Regions from separate parts of the Thalassobacillus sp. B23F22_16 genome, predicted to be linked through region 2. Evidence: predicted binding sites of a transcription regulator. Region 2 holds the regulator's gene; each other region holds the start of a gene.
The links. The regulator Rex, encoded in region 2, represses fermentation and respiration genes when NADH is low (regulators of the CRP and FNR family bind a similar motif). The targets are predictions, from matches to a motif close to TTGTGAAATATTTCACAA.
Positions count from the first base shown of each region.

Region 1 (4,264 bases), on a different contig from region 2:
ACACTTGCTTGCACTGAAACTGGTGACCGCAATTATATTACAACTAAAAACAAGCGTACAAATCCGGAGCGCCTGGAGCTGAAAAAGTATAGCCCACGTCTTCGTAAATATACGCTTCATCGTGAAACTAAGTAAGCAGTAGGATATTTGATCCTACTGTTTTTTTATACCTAGGTCTGTTAAATCTCACTCAATGATTTTCAGATAAAGCTCCCTTTAACAGAAGACTCAGTTTCGAGATAGTTGGATCTGTTACCATAAGTGGAAAGCGAGTAGTTTCCCAACCAGCCCTGACGCTATTATGGTAAAGAACCCTTACTATCTTGAAACTGAGTCTTCCACAATTCGGCCCTATGGTTGAATAAGCTTCTTAGAAGTCAAATGGGGTTAATACATACGTAAGATAAAATTTTTCTGGTTAGGAGTGATTATATGGATAAAGTCCAATTAAGGGCAAGGGGCAAGCAAATAATGGCCAGTCTATCTAAGGATGAAAAAGGATTGATCGAGCAGAAATTGGCGGATCAGCTGCTCCAATCTGAGATATATAAAGAAGCAGACACGATTGGCATCACTATTTCTCAAAAGAATGAATGGAATACATCACCTATTATTGAAAAGTCCTGGCAACTGGGAAAGACAGCTGCTGTTCCGAAATGTGACCCCGGGCCTCGCCATTTACATTTTTATCAATTAGATGATTTCAATCAATTAGAAACAGTTTTTTACGGTTTGCAAGAGCCAAATCCGAATTTATGTGAACCTAAAAAAAAGAGTGCCATTGATTTAATTATCGTACCTGGATTGTTGTTTGATACCCGTGGGTATAGGATTGGGTATGGCGGGGGCTACTATGATCGTTTCTTATCGGATTATCAGGGAAAGACGGTTGCTCTTGCTTCCAATGCACAGGTTGTCGAGGCGCTTCCGCATGAAGCTTTTGATATTCCGGTTGATCATTTGATAACCGAGGATGGTTTTGTGTTTTAATAAGGCTAATCATCTTTGCAGTAGGAGGGAAGCATATGAATAGTCGTTATTCGAGACAAGTATTATTTCCACCAATTGGAGAAGAAGGTCAGGATCTTCTTAGCAGGAAAACGGTATTGGTTGTAGGTGCCGGTGCCCTGGGGACAGTAGTCAGCAATCATCTTGTCAGAGCGGGTGTGGGTTATATCCGGATCGTAGACAGAGATTTTGTCGAGTTTAGTAACCTTCAGCGTCAAATGCTTTACACCCAAAAGGACGCGGAGGATATGCTGCCGAAAGCTGTAGCTGCTGAAAAGAGACTGAAAGACATCAATTCGGAAATATCAGTGGAAGGAATTGTAACAGATGTTACGGCTGATAACATAGAAAAATTGATGGAAGGCGTCGACGTAGTAATAGATGGAACCGATAATTTTTCCACACGATACCTTCTGAATGATGCATGCTTTAAACTTGGGATTCCGTATGCCTACGGTGGTGCTGTCAGCTCAAGAGGTATGACGGCATTGTTCATCCCAGGGAAGACGCCATGTTTAAGGTGTGTTGTTCCGGATGGTGCAGGTAGTGGCCAGACATGTGATACAGTGGGGGTCATTGCTCCGGTGGTTGATATGGTATCTTCTCACCAGGTGGTAGAAGTGATGAAATATTTAACAGACAACAAAAATGCTCTGAGAGGCGATTTATTAACGTTTGATATTTGGCAGAATCAGCAATTTTCCATGAAGCTGAAAAAACCGGTAACATATTGTACGACGTGTCAAACTAGTGAGTATCCTTATCTTCATTCCGGTGCTGATGAAGATTATAGTGTTCTTTGTGGAAGAGATTCTGTACAGATACACAAACAATCAGAGCTGGATTTACAGCTGTGGAACCAACGTCTCACCTCCGTTGCTAAAGTGAAAAAAACACCTTTCCTATTGAAAGCTGAGTTAGATAGCGGTGAAACTTTAGTACTGTTTCCAGATGGCAGGGTCTTGATACAAGGGGTGGAGGAAGTCTCTAGAGCAAAAACTCTATATGATCGGCTAATTGGCTCTTGAAGTTACTAAAGTTGTCATGATTTCAAACGCTTTCATTCATTGCAGAGTTTGTGAAATAGTGTACAATCTAAAGTGTAAGGTTAGTAAACGAGGGGAGTGCTGAAAATGGAAAGAGTAAATCGTGTTGCATTGATCGGGACAGGGTTTGTCGGTTCAAGTTATGCTTTTGCTTTATTGAATCAAGGGGTAGCGGATGAGTTGGTAATGATTGATCTAAATAAAGATAAATCTGAAGGGGATGCTATGGATCTTAATCATGGAGTTCCATTTGCACCTGGCAGTAAAAAGATTTGGTTCGGGGATTATCAGGATTGTAAAGATGCTGACTTGGTAGTCATTACAGCTGGAGCGAACCAGAAGCCAGGGGAAACCAGGCTGGATTTAGTAGAAAAGAACAGTAACATTTTCAAAGAAATTGTTACTGCTGTCATGAATAGCGGCTTCGATGGGATCTTCCTGGTAGCAACCAATCCTGTCGATATCCTGACGTATATGACTTGGAAATTTTCCGGACTGCCATCTCATCGGGTCATTGGTTCAGGAACGATATTAGATACAGCAAGGCTTCGCTACCTGTTAAGCGATTACTTTGATGTCGATGCACGAAATATACATGCCTACATCATGGGAGAGCACGGTGACTCTGAATTGCCGGTTTGGAGCCATGCTAATGTTGGAGGCAGATCTGTGTTTGACCGCATCCATGACCGTCCAGATCAATACAAGGTAGAAGATCTTGATGATATTTTCGTCAATGTCCGTGACGCTGCTTACCATATCATCCAACGTAAAGGCGCAACTTATTACGGCATTGCGATGGGACTGGTGAGGCTCACAAAAGCTATATTGCACAATGAAAACTCTATCCTTACAGTTTCAGCCTATTTAGAAGGGGAATACGAGGAAGAAGACCTGTATATTGGTGTTCCTGCCATTGTTAATCGGACAGGAATCCGGGAAGTACTTCACTTGAATTTAGATAACGAGGAAAAGGAAAAGTTTAAAAAATCTGCTGATGTTCTTAGAGAGACCATGGACCCACTGGTTGATAAGTTTTTCGAGAATAAATAAGCTCTTTTGTGAAAAGATAAAGGTATCCAACTGATTTTGAAGGGGTGTCTTTATGAGAGCTGTTGTTTCTACCATCATCGGTTTTTCCATATTATTGTTATTGTTGAAATATCGTTTTAAACTGATCAACCAACTACTTGCTATTCAATTGATCAGAAAATTGGTGACCATTTTCCTCATTAATATTCCTGGTGTGAGAGAAAGAATGTTTCGAGCATCATCTTTATAAATATTAAGAAGGAAAGCATGCAGGGTCTGTAGCTGCCGAGCAATACCGGCGCTTCAGACTCTTTTTATATTCCTATGTAAATAATTTTTAACTTTATAAAGCTTCACTTTTTTTTTGTAACTATTTTATTGTTGAAAAAATTATTTTAAGAATATAATCGTTGGATTTCTACCATATTCTAGACCATGATATGATAAGAGGAGGAAGGAGCCGGGCTATGTTTATTGAGGAAGAATTTTATTTTTGGAAGCTGACTCATGACCTGGTGGTCAACCAGGGTTTTGATATCCTCCATGTCAATGAAATGACCAGTGAAGTGTGGCTGGAAAAACAAATAAATCGTAAAAATCATATAGTTAGGCTGTATCGCTCCCAATTTGATTGGTCGAACCATATAAAAAAAGACATTGCTCGCATCAATCAGCATATTCAGAAGAATAAGCATATGTTCGTGGGGAAGGAAATAAATGTCCACGCTGTTTATGTGTCAGAATATAGTCCTGTTGATGAGTGGGATGGTCTGGTACGCCCATTAAAAGTAAAAGGGAAGAAAGACATGTACTTGACAGTGCATTATTTAGATCGATCTGAGCGAGAGCTAAAGCGTGGCAAATTATATGAAGCGTTGCAGCTTTCTCCGTTACCTCAACAGCCAGATCTCATAAATATAGATATTCATGAATTAGAGGCAGAAGTCGAACACCTGAAACAGGAGATATTATTTCAGCGGGATAAAAGTAGAAAAGAACAAGAAAAGTTGTTCGATTATGGTAAACCTTTCATGACACGTGTACTTTTAGTTATCAACATAGCTGTTTTTCTATATATAGAGATGAATGGACAAAGTACTTCGGTAATGAATTTAATTGAATTTGGTGCTAAATATAATCCTGCTATTATCGAAGGTGAATGGTGGAGGATTGTAACT
Region 1 covers NZ_JBIEKD010000029.1:26,650-30,913, reverse strand. Annotated here, with positions in the region: gene rpmG (50S ribosomal protein L33) at 1-135, shown strand, start outside; gene ACGTNI_RS17465 (5-formyltetrahydrofolate cyclo-ligase) at 433-990, shown strand; gene ACGTNI_RS17460 (ThiF family adenylyltransferase) at 1,026-2,036, shown strand; gene ACGTNI_RS17455 (L-lactate dehydrogenase) at 2,142-3,107, shown strand; gene yqgO (protein YqgO) at 3,160-3,336, shown strand; gene ACGTNI_RS17445 (rhomboid family intramembrane serine protease) at 3,554-4,264, shown strand, end outside.
Region 1: the regulator Rex is predicted to act here: its motif matches at 2,085-2,102, upstream of ACGTNI_RS17455 (L-lactate dehydrogenase).

Region 2 (4,264 bases):
CAGGCTGAAAAATTCAAATAAGAAATAACAACACGAGGCCTGTTTTTTAACAGGCTTCTTTTTGTTTAAAGGGGGATACATAACGATGAAGACTTTATTACAAGGAAAACAGGTGAGACTGACACAGGTGACCAAGGAAGACCTCGAGGCGATAGCAGACTGGTATCACAACTCTAATTTCTCCCGCCTGTTTGACGCATTGCCAGCAGCCCCGAGAACAATGGACCAGTTGGAGTCATGGCTCCAAGAGTCCAATGAGTCTAACAACCAATACACCTTTTCGATTCGGAATGAAAGCAATGAATTTGTCGGATATGTGGAATTAGAAAGCATCTTATGGATTCATCGAAACGGCTGGGTCAGCATTGCCATCGGCGATGAAGAATATCAGGGAAAAGGTTACGGCATGGAGGCGATGCAATTACTGATCGATTTCGCCTTTTATGAATGCAACCTCCACCGTCTTCAGTTGACGGTATTTTCCTATAACCAGCCTGCCATCTCCATGTACGAAAAACTCGGCTTCAAAAAAGAAGGCACCCACCGGGAATTCCTCCTTCGCGACGGACAAGCATTCGATATGCACCTGTATGGACTGCTAGACTATGAATGGATAAAGTAAAAAACGCCTCTGCTCAGCTCTTTAAGCTGAGTCGAGGCGTTAATTGTTTTCCTGGCTTTCCTTTTTATCACTTTCCACACCCTTTAAGATGAAAGAAAATGGAATCGCAATGATCAATATGACTGCGGATACGAGAAAAGCCTCATTAAGTGTCTGCAAGGTTGCTGCCTGCATATCCAAATCGGGCGAGGTCGCAATCGCTGCACGTCTTACTTCATAATAAATGGAGAAGAAAACGATCCCTAACGAAGATGATATCTGCCGTAAGATATTGTTCATCGCAGAACCCTGTGCTACGAGATGTTCCGGGATTGCGTTCATACCGGATGTCGTGGCGGGCATGTTCCCCATCCCCATTCCAAGACCTCGGATCGTATTCAATACTAATATCCACCAATATGGCGTATCAAGGCTCAGAAAACTTAACCCCAGGGTTGCTACTGCCATGATGGCAAGGCCGGGAGGAACGACGAACTTCGGCCCTTTTTTATCAAGCAGCCTTCCACCAATCGACATGAATAATCCACTGGCCGCTGCAGCCGGCAGAAACAGAAGGCCTGTTTTGATCTCCCCTAACCCATAGACATTCTGAATCAATAATGGCAATAAGAAAATACCGGAGAAAAGACCGATCGAGGCCGCTGATGTAACAAGAATCGATACCGAATACGTTGGCACCTTGAATACAGATAGGTTCAATAACGGCTGTTCCTGGCGGTTTTCATAAAAAACGAAAGCCACTAACGCCAGGATACCTCCGATGATTAGTACCATACTCACAGGAGACAGCAGTAATTCCAGCGTCCTCCCTCTTCCAAGTGCATAAAGGATGGCACCAATCCCCGTAGTGACGATCACAAAGCCGCCTGCATCGAATTTCAGATCCGGCTTTGTCTCGGTCGGTTTCAAATACTTGCTCGATAACAATATGCCAAGCAAGCCGAACGGTATGTTGAATAAAAACAGCCACTGCCAGGCGAAGAACTCGATGATAACCCCGCCGATCGTCGGACCGATGGCTGGAGCGACCATGACAGAGATTCCGTAGATACCGACAGCCAGCCCCCGTTCATCCCTAGGAAAAGCATTGAAAATCAGTGCCATCGCTATCGGCATCATTAGACCGCCTGCCATCCCCTGAATTGCCTGGGCGACGATAATCATGCCTAACGACGGAGCGAGCGAACCGGCAATCGACCCGATAATGAAGACACTGAGGCCAATCAAATATACTTTCTTCTTGCCGAACCGGTCTCCAAAATACCCCGTAAGAGGCATTGTCATCCCCATGGAAACCATAAAAATTGTCAGCATCCAGCCGACATCTACCGCATTAGCATCAAAAATTTCCATGAATCGGGGAAGCGTCGGATTCAGCATGCTGTTATTCAATATGACCGTGAAAGTTCCAAATAAAACGGAAACGACAACCAGCCATTTTGATGGCAACTTGCCCATACAGCTCCCCTCCAGTTAATTTATTTCGAAACACGAACTATCATCTACTATACCATAGTAACCCAGCCACTTCTCTCATCTTGCCTTCCATGATATACACCTTCCGTGTAATATCTAAACTTGAAACCAAAGGAAAACGGTAAAACTCCTGTGTAACCAAAAAAGGACGACCGTGGTGGTCATCCTTTTATTCTTCTTGTTCCTCGCCCGCTTCAAGCGGATAGTGTTTCAGGAAATACACCAGCGCTTGAAGTTCGATCGACAAATCGATATGGTGGACCCGGATATGTTCCGGCACCGTGATTCTTGCTGGTGTGAAATTCAAAATCCCGGAAACACCAGAGTGGACAAGCCGGTCCGTAATACCCTGGGCTGCTGCAGACGGAACGGTAAGTATCGCTGCAGTGATATCGCCTTTTACCATATCTTCGAGTTCATCGATATGCTTCACAGGCACTCCGCCGATTTCTGTTCCTACTTTATCCGCATTAGAGTCGAATGCGTACTCAATTTTAGTATTATTGTTCTTCATGAAATTATAATGTAAAAACGCGGTACCTAGATTACCGACACCAATCAAGGCAACTTTTGTGATTTCATCCTGATCAAGCGTTTTTCGGAAAAAGGAAAGCAAGTATTCAACGTTATAGCCATAACCTTTTTTACCAAGGGCTCCAAAATAAGAAAAGTCGCGGCGGATGGTAGCAGAATCAACTTTGACCGCATCACTGAGCTCTTTGGAGGATACACGCTGTTTCCCCTGGCTGTGCAGATTATTGATGAATCGAAAATATAATGGCAGCCGCTTCGCTGTCGCTTGTGGTATTTTATGTTGCTCGATATCCATATCTTTCACTCCTTGCTTTCTCTATAGAAGTCCCCGCTTTTCCCGCCTGTTTTCTCCATCAAATAGGTAGGTCCTATGACCATTCCTTTATCAACGGCTTTGCACATATCATAAACGGTAAGCGCAGTCGCTGAAGCTGCCGTGAGCGCTTCCATTTCTACACCGGTGCTTCCCTTCGTTTTGACTGAAGCATCAATCATCAAATGGTAGGTATCTTCCCCTTCTTGCTTCCATTCGAAATTGACGTCGACACCCTTCAGCTGTAATGGGTGGCACATCGGTATCCAGTCGGGTGTCTTTTTAGCTGCCATGATTCCGGCAACCTGAGCAACCGACAGCACGTCACCTTTGGAGATTTCTTTATTGGTGATCTTCTTATATATTTCATGGTTTACCTGGACACTGGATACAGCAGTCGCTGTTCGCGTGGTGACATCCTTTTCCGAGATATCGACCATTCGTGCCCTTCCCTGCTCATTGAAATGAGTGAACTCTGTCAAAGTAAAGCCTCCCTTGAAGCAGAAATTCTATTATGTGTATTTACATTACTTGTATTTTACCAAAAATGCAAAAGATAGTCGTTAAGTTTTTCACAATCTGCCATCATGCTTCTTGCCTGCCAGCTTTGATGTAAGATACACTTGACTCATTGAGGTGAACAAACATGATTCTGATGCAGATGAACCAGATTGAAAAACGATTCGGTGCTGAACTCATTCTATCGAATATTAAAATAGAAGTACAAACGAATGACCGGATTGCCATTGTCGGTCGTAACGGCGCAGGTAAGTCCACCCTGCTAAAAATCATGGCGGGAGAGATGGCTCATGATGGCGGGGAAAAGTTTCAGCCAAAGGACGTTTCCATTGGCTACCTGGCCCAGAATACCGGACTTGAATCCGACCGTACGATTTGGGATGAGATGGAGAAAGTCTTCAGCCATCTGAAGAAACTAGAAAGCGAGCTTCGTTCCATGGAAAGCCGGATGGCGGACCCCGACCTGATGGCAAACGAAAAAGAATACCAGCAACTATTGAAGGAATACGACAGTAAGCAGGAAACATTCAAAATGGAAGGCGGCTATCATTATGAAGCCGATATAAAAGCCGTACTGAACGGTCTTAACTTCCATGATTTCGATCTGGCTACCCCGATCAATACGTTGAGTGGCGGTCAAAAAACGCGGCTCTCGCTTGGGAAACTGTTGCTTTCCAAACCGGATGTCCTGATTCTGGACGAGCCGACCAACCATCTGGACATTGATACGCTCAGTTGGCTGGAAAATTACCTTCAGGGCTATCAGGGTGCAGTCGTCATCGTATCCCACGATCGGTACT
Region 2 covers NZ_JBIEKD010000035.1:9,999-14,262, forward strand. Annotated here, with positions in the region: gene ACGTNI_RS18480 (YdiK family protein) at 1-28, shown strand, start outside; gene ACGTNI_RS18485 (GNAT family N-acetyltransferase) at 86-622, shown strand; gene ACGTNI_RS18490 (MDR family MFS transporter) at 662-2,080, opposite strand; gene ACGTNI_RS18495 (redox-sensing transcriptional repressor Rex) at 2,268-2,927, opposite strand; gene moaC (cyclic pyranopterin monophosphate synthase MoaC) at 2,933-3,427, opposite strand; gene ACGTNI_RS18505 (ABC-F family ATP-binding cassette domain-containing protein) at 3,592-4,264, shown strand, end outside.

Region 3 (4,264 bases), on a different contig from region 2:
TTTCTTCATCGTTAATCCTCCATTTTCGCTTACATCAGATAGAAGTATTCTATCATAATTTAAGGTTTGCGACGACCACTCCAAAAGAATTAAACACAGCCTCCGCGTATGGGAGGCTGTCACCATCATTTTTTCCCTTTGACATAATCAGCATCAAACAAGAACATCCTCATTAATAAAATGAGCGATGGAATCAATAGGAACAACCCGGCAATAAAGGCAATCACCAGTGCAAGCCCCATCGCATCATTGACGACACCCTCGGAAAGGGTAATATAAGGATAAAGCAGGTAAGGCAAGTGAGATGCACCATAACCGAAAAATGCGGTGAAAAACTGGAACATGACGGCTATGAACGCCCAGCCGTAATATTTGCCCTGGTAAATCAGGAAGATTGCAAGCATGAAAAACCCGACAGACAGTCCAAACACCCACCATAGTTCCATCATCCGGTTAAAGTGATCTTCATTATGCTGACTCATCGCAATAAATGTGGTGAGACTGGCAATAATCGTAGGCGAACTCCAAAACAAGGCATACTTTTTCACTAAGTTTAATGCTCCCTGGTCATCAGCACGGTGGGCATAGAAGCTTAGGAATGCTGCACTGATATATAAGACAGAAACTATTGCTAGAAATACCACGCTCCAGGAATACGGACTGGTTAGTAATTCACCTGTCAGTAAGTGTACGCCTTCCGCGGTCTCTTTTATGAACCCGCCTTCCGAGATCGTCAGTGCTGTTGATAAGGAAGCAGGAATCAACAGACCAGTAGCTCCATAAAGGAACAAATAAACGTTACTCTGTTTCGACCCGTAGTTTTCAAATGCATAGAATGAGCCACGGATAGCAATCAGTACAATTGCTATACTCCCAGGAACGAGCAGTGTCTGCCCGTAGTAATAGGCCGCATCCGGGAAGAAACCGACAAGTCCCACGAAGAAAAATACGAAAAAAACATTGGTCACTTCCCACACCGGGGACAAATAACGGGAAATCAACCGATTGATTAAATGATCCCGCTTTGTCACCTTGGCATAATAGGCAAAAAATCCGGCACCGAAATCAATCGAAGCAACAATAAGGTAGCCGTATAAAAAGATCCATAATACAGTGATTCCTATCAGTTCGTATGTCATCAGCGCTCCTCCCCTTTAGCCGTGAATTCTGGATAATGCCGTTCCAGTTCTGATTCAGCAGGGTTGTTTTTGAACAATTTGCGCAGCACGGTGACGACACCGATCCCTAACACGGTATATAAAAGAATGAACAATAAGAGCATCCAGCCGACATTCGGAGAGGTAGTGGCACCTTCTGCAACGGTCATGTACCCTCTCAAAATCCATGGCTGCCGTCCTACCTCGGCATAAATCCAGCCGAATTCAATGGCAAGCATGGCAAGCGGCCCGTTGAATACAATCAGCCACAACAGCCATTTGTTGTTTTCATTCCATTTTTTCACCTTAGCCACTATCAAATAGAGCAAGCTCACCCCTAAGGAATAGAATCCAATCAGCACCATTAAGTCAAACATGTAATGCACCCATAACGGAGCTATTTCATCTTCAGGAAATTGATCAAGCCCGACTACTTCGCCATTGAAATCTCCGGTGGCAAGAAAGCTCAATGCTTTTGGCAGGCGAAGGGCATTTTCGACCTCGTTATCCTCGTTCAACCGACCGAATAATATTAAGTCTGCCCCTTCTTCTGTTTCAAAATGCCATTCTGCTACGGCCAGTTTTTCCGGTTGTTCATGCGCCAGGAATTTCGCAGATAAATCCCCCGCGACAGCCGTCAACAAAGCAAAAATGAATATGGAGCCGACCGTCAGTTTTAAAGCTTTTTTATGGTATTCCGTGTTTCTTTTTCTAATGATATAAAAAGCAGTGATAGCCGCAAGGATCGCAGCAGATGTCAAATAAGCTGTCGACAGCACATGGAACACCTTCGTCGGTGTCGCCGGATTGAACATGGCAACAAGCGGCTGGACATTCACTAACGCTCCATCCTTGACATCAAACCCTTGCGGTGTATTCATAAAGGAGTTGACGGTCGTAATGAAAAACGCCGACATTCCGGCTCCAATCACGACAGGAATGGATAAAAACCAATGATAGATCGGCTTTTTAAATCGATCCCAGGTATATAAGTAGGCACCAAGAAAAATTGCCTCAAAAAAGAAGGCGAACGTTTCCAGGAACAATGGGAGGCTGATGACGTTACCAGCAACCTGCATGAAACTCGGCCATAACAAGGACAATTGCAACCCAATAGCCGTACCGGTTACCACACCAACCGCTACGAGTATAATGAACCCTCTTGTCCACCTTCTGGCCAGCAGGGTATAATTCGGGTCTTTCTTTTTGATCCCCATGAATTCCGCAATGGAAATCAATAGCGGAACCCCGACCCCGATCGTTGCAAAAATAATATGAAAACCAAGCGTTAACGATGTCAATAACCTGCTTAGCATGACGTTATCTAATTCAAACAAATACCTTCCCTCCCCATTACACTTCAAAATACATGGTCTCTATGGTTACTCTACCCTAAAAATACTAACCCTAGTATAATATGTGAAATCGTTTTATTTTTAATATAATCATGACTATTTTGTGACATACTTCACATATTCTTTCTAGTTTTTATCGTATAATATTTGTTTCGTTATTGTCCAAAGAAAAAGCCTGGCTCGACTCCGTTTTCAAAACAAGATTAAATTAAAAAAACGCTTGGATTATGACATCCAAGCGTTTTGAGGTTTCTTTGCTTTTTATATAGCGTCTAGCATTTGGAATTGGGTCTTGACCAGGTCGTAATATTCACCTTTTTGGTCCATCAGTTCATCATGGCTGCCTTGTTCAAGAATCTTTCCATGCTCCAGAACAATGATGTTATCCGCTTCCCTGATCGTAGAAAGACGGTGAGCGATAATGATCGCTGTCCTTCCTTTTAGTAACCTGCGCAGTGCCGACTGAATTTTCACTTCGGTTTCTGTATCGATGCTTGCTGTCGCTTCATCCAGAATCAGGATTCTTGGATCAGCGAGCAGCGCTCTTGCAAACGAGAGTAATTGACGTTCCCCTGCAGAGAGAACGTTGCCTCGTTCTTCCACTTCTGTCTCATATCCATTCGAAAGACGCTGGATGAATTCATCAGCCCCGACGACCTTTGCCGCTTCGATTACTTCCTCATCCGTTGCATCCGGGCGGCCGAAACGAATATTTTCCATGATGGTGCCGGAAAAAATAAAGGTATCCTGAAGGACGACACTGATTTGCTGCCGGACACTGTCAATGGTAACATCGCGCAGGTCGGTTCCATCAATTTTCACAGCTCCTTTGGTAGGATCATAGAAACGACTGATCAAATTGGCAATTGTAGATTTACCGGAACCTGTATGACCGACCAATGCTACAGTCTGCCCTTGTTTCATCTCCAGTGAAATTTCATGAAGTGCAATCCTTTTATCATCATATGAAAACTGGACATGGTCGAATTCGATATGACCCTTGATGCGGTCTAACTGTTTCGCATTTGGCTTCTCCGCCACGTTTGGCTGCTCATCAAGAAATTCAAATATCCGTTCTGACGCTGCCATTGCCATCAGCAGCTGGTTATACATCTGTCCGAGACGTGAAATCGGCTCCCAGAACATTCCGAGGAAAAAGGCAAAGGAGACAAAGGTACCAACTTCAATTCCCCCGTTCGCCGGTCCCTGAATGATCAGCCACGCCCCATAAGAAATAAGAATGACTGTGCCAATGGCGTTACTCATTTCTACAAATGGACGGAACATAGCACTTTTCTTCGTCGCGTTCCGCCAGGCTTCAAAACTGTCGGTATTGACACCATCAAAGAACTCTGCATTTTCTTTTTCCTGCGAAAACGACTGGGTGATCCGGATTCCCTGAATGCTTTCATTCAGATGAGAATTCAAGCGGGATTGCTGGATCCTAACCCGCTGCCAGGAACGTCGGATATTCCGGCGTAATTTTGTTGAAATGTAAAACATGATTGGCAGGACGACCATGATCGCCAATGCCAGTTTCGGGCTCAGCACGAATAATATTATGATAATGCCAAGCAAGGTCACGATGTCCATCAATAGATTGATAATTCCATTAGTGAACAGTTCCTGCAATGAATTGATATCATTCATGATCCGGACAAGTATCGAACCGGCTGAACGCGAGTCGAAAAACCGGTGTGATAACCGCTGGACATGGGAGAACAAGTGCTGACGCAAATCATAAATGACGTT
Region 3 covers NZ_JBIEKD010000007.1:60,433-64,696, forward strand. Annotated here, with positions in the region: gene ACGTNI_RS07655 (potassium channel family protein) at 1-9, opposite strand, end outside; gene ACGTNI_RS07660 (cytochrome d ubiquinol oxidase subunit II) at 126-1,139, opposite strand; gene ACGTNI_RS07665 (cytochrome ubiquinol oxidase subunit I) at 1,139-2,494, opposite strand; gene ACGTNI_RS07670 (ABC transporter ATP-binding protein) at 2,774-4,264, opposite strand, start outside.
Region 3: the regulator Rex is predicted to act here: its motif matches at 2,614-2,631, upstream of ACGTNI_RS07665 (cytochrome ubiquinol oxidase subunit I).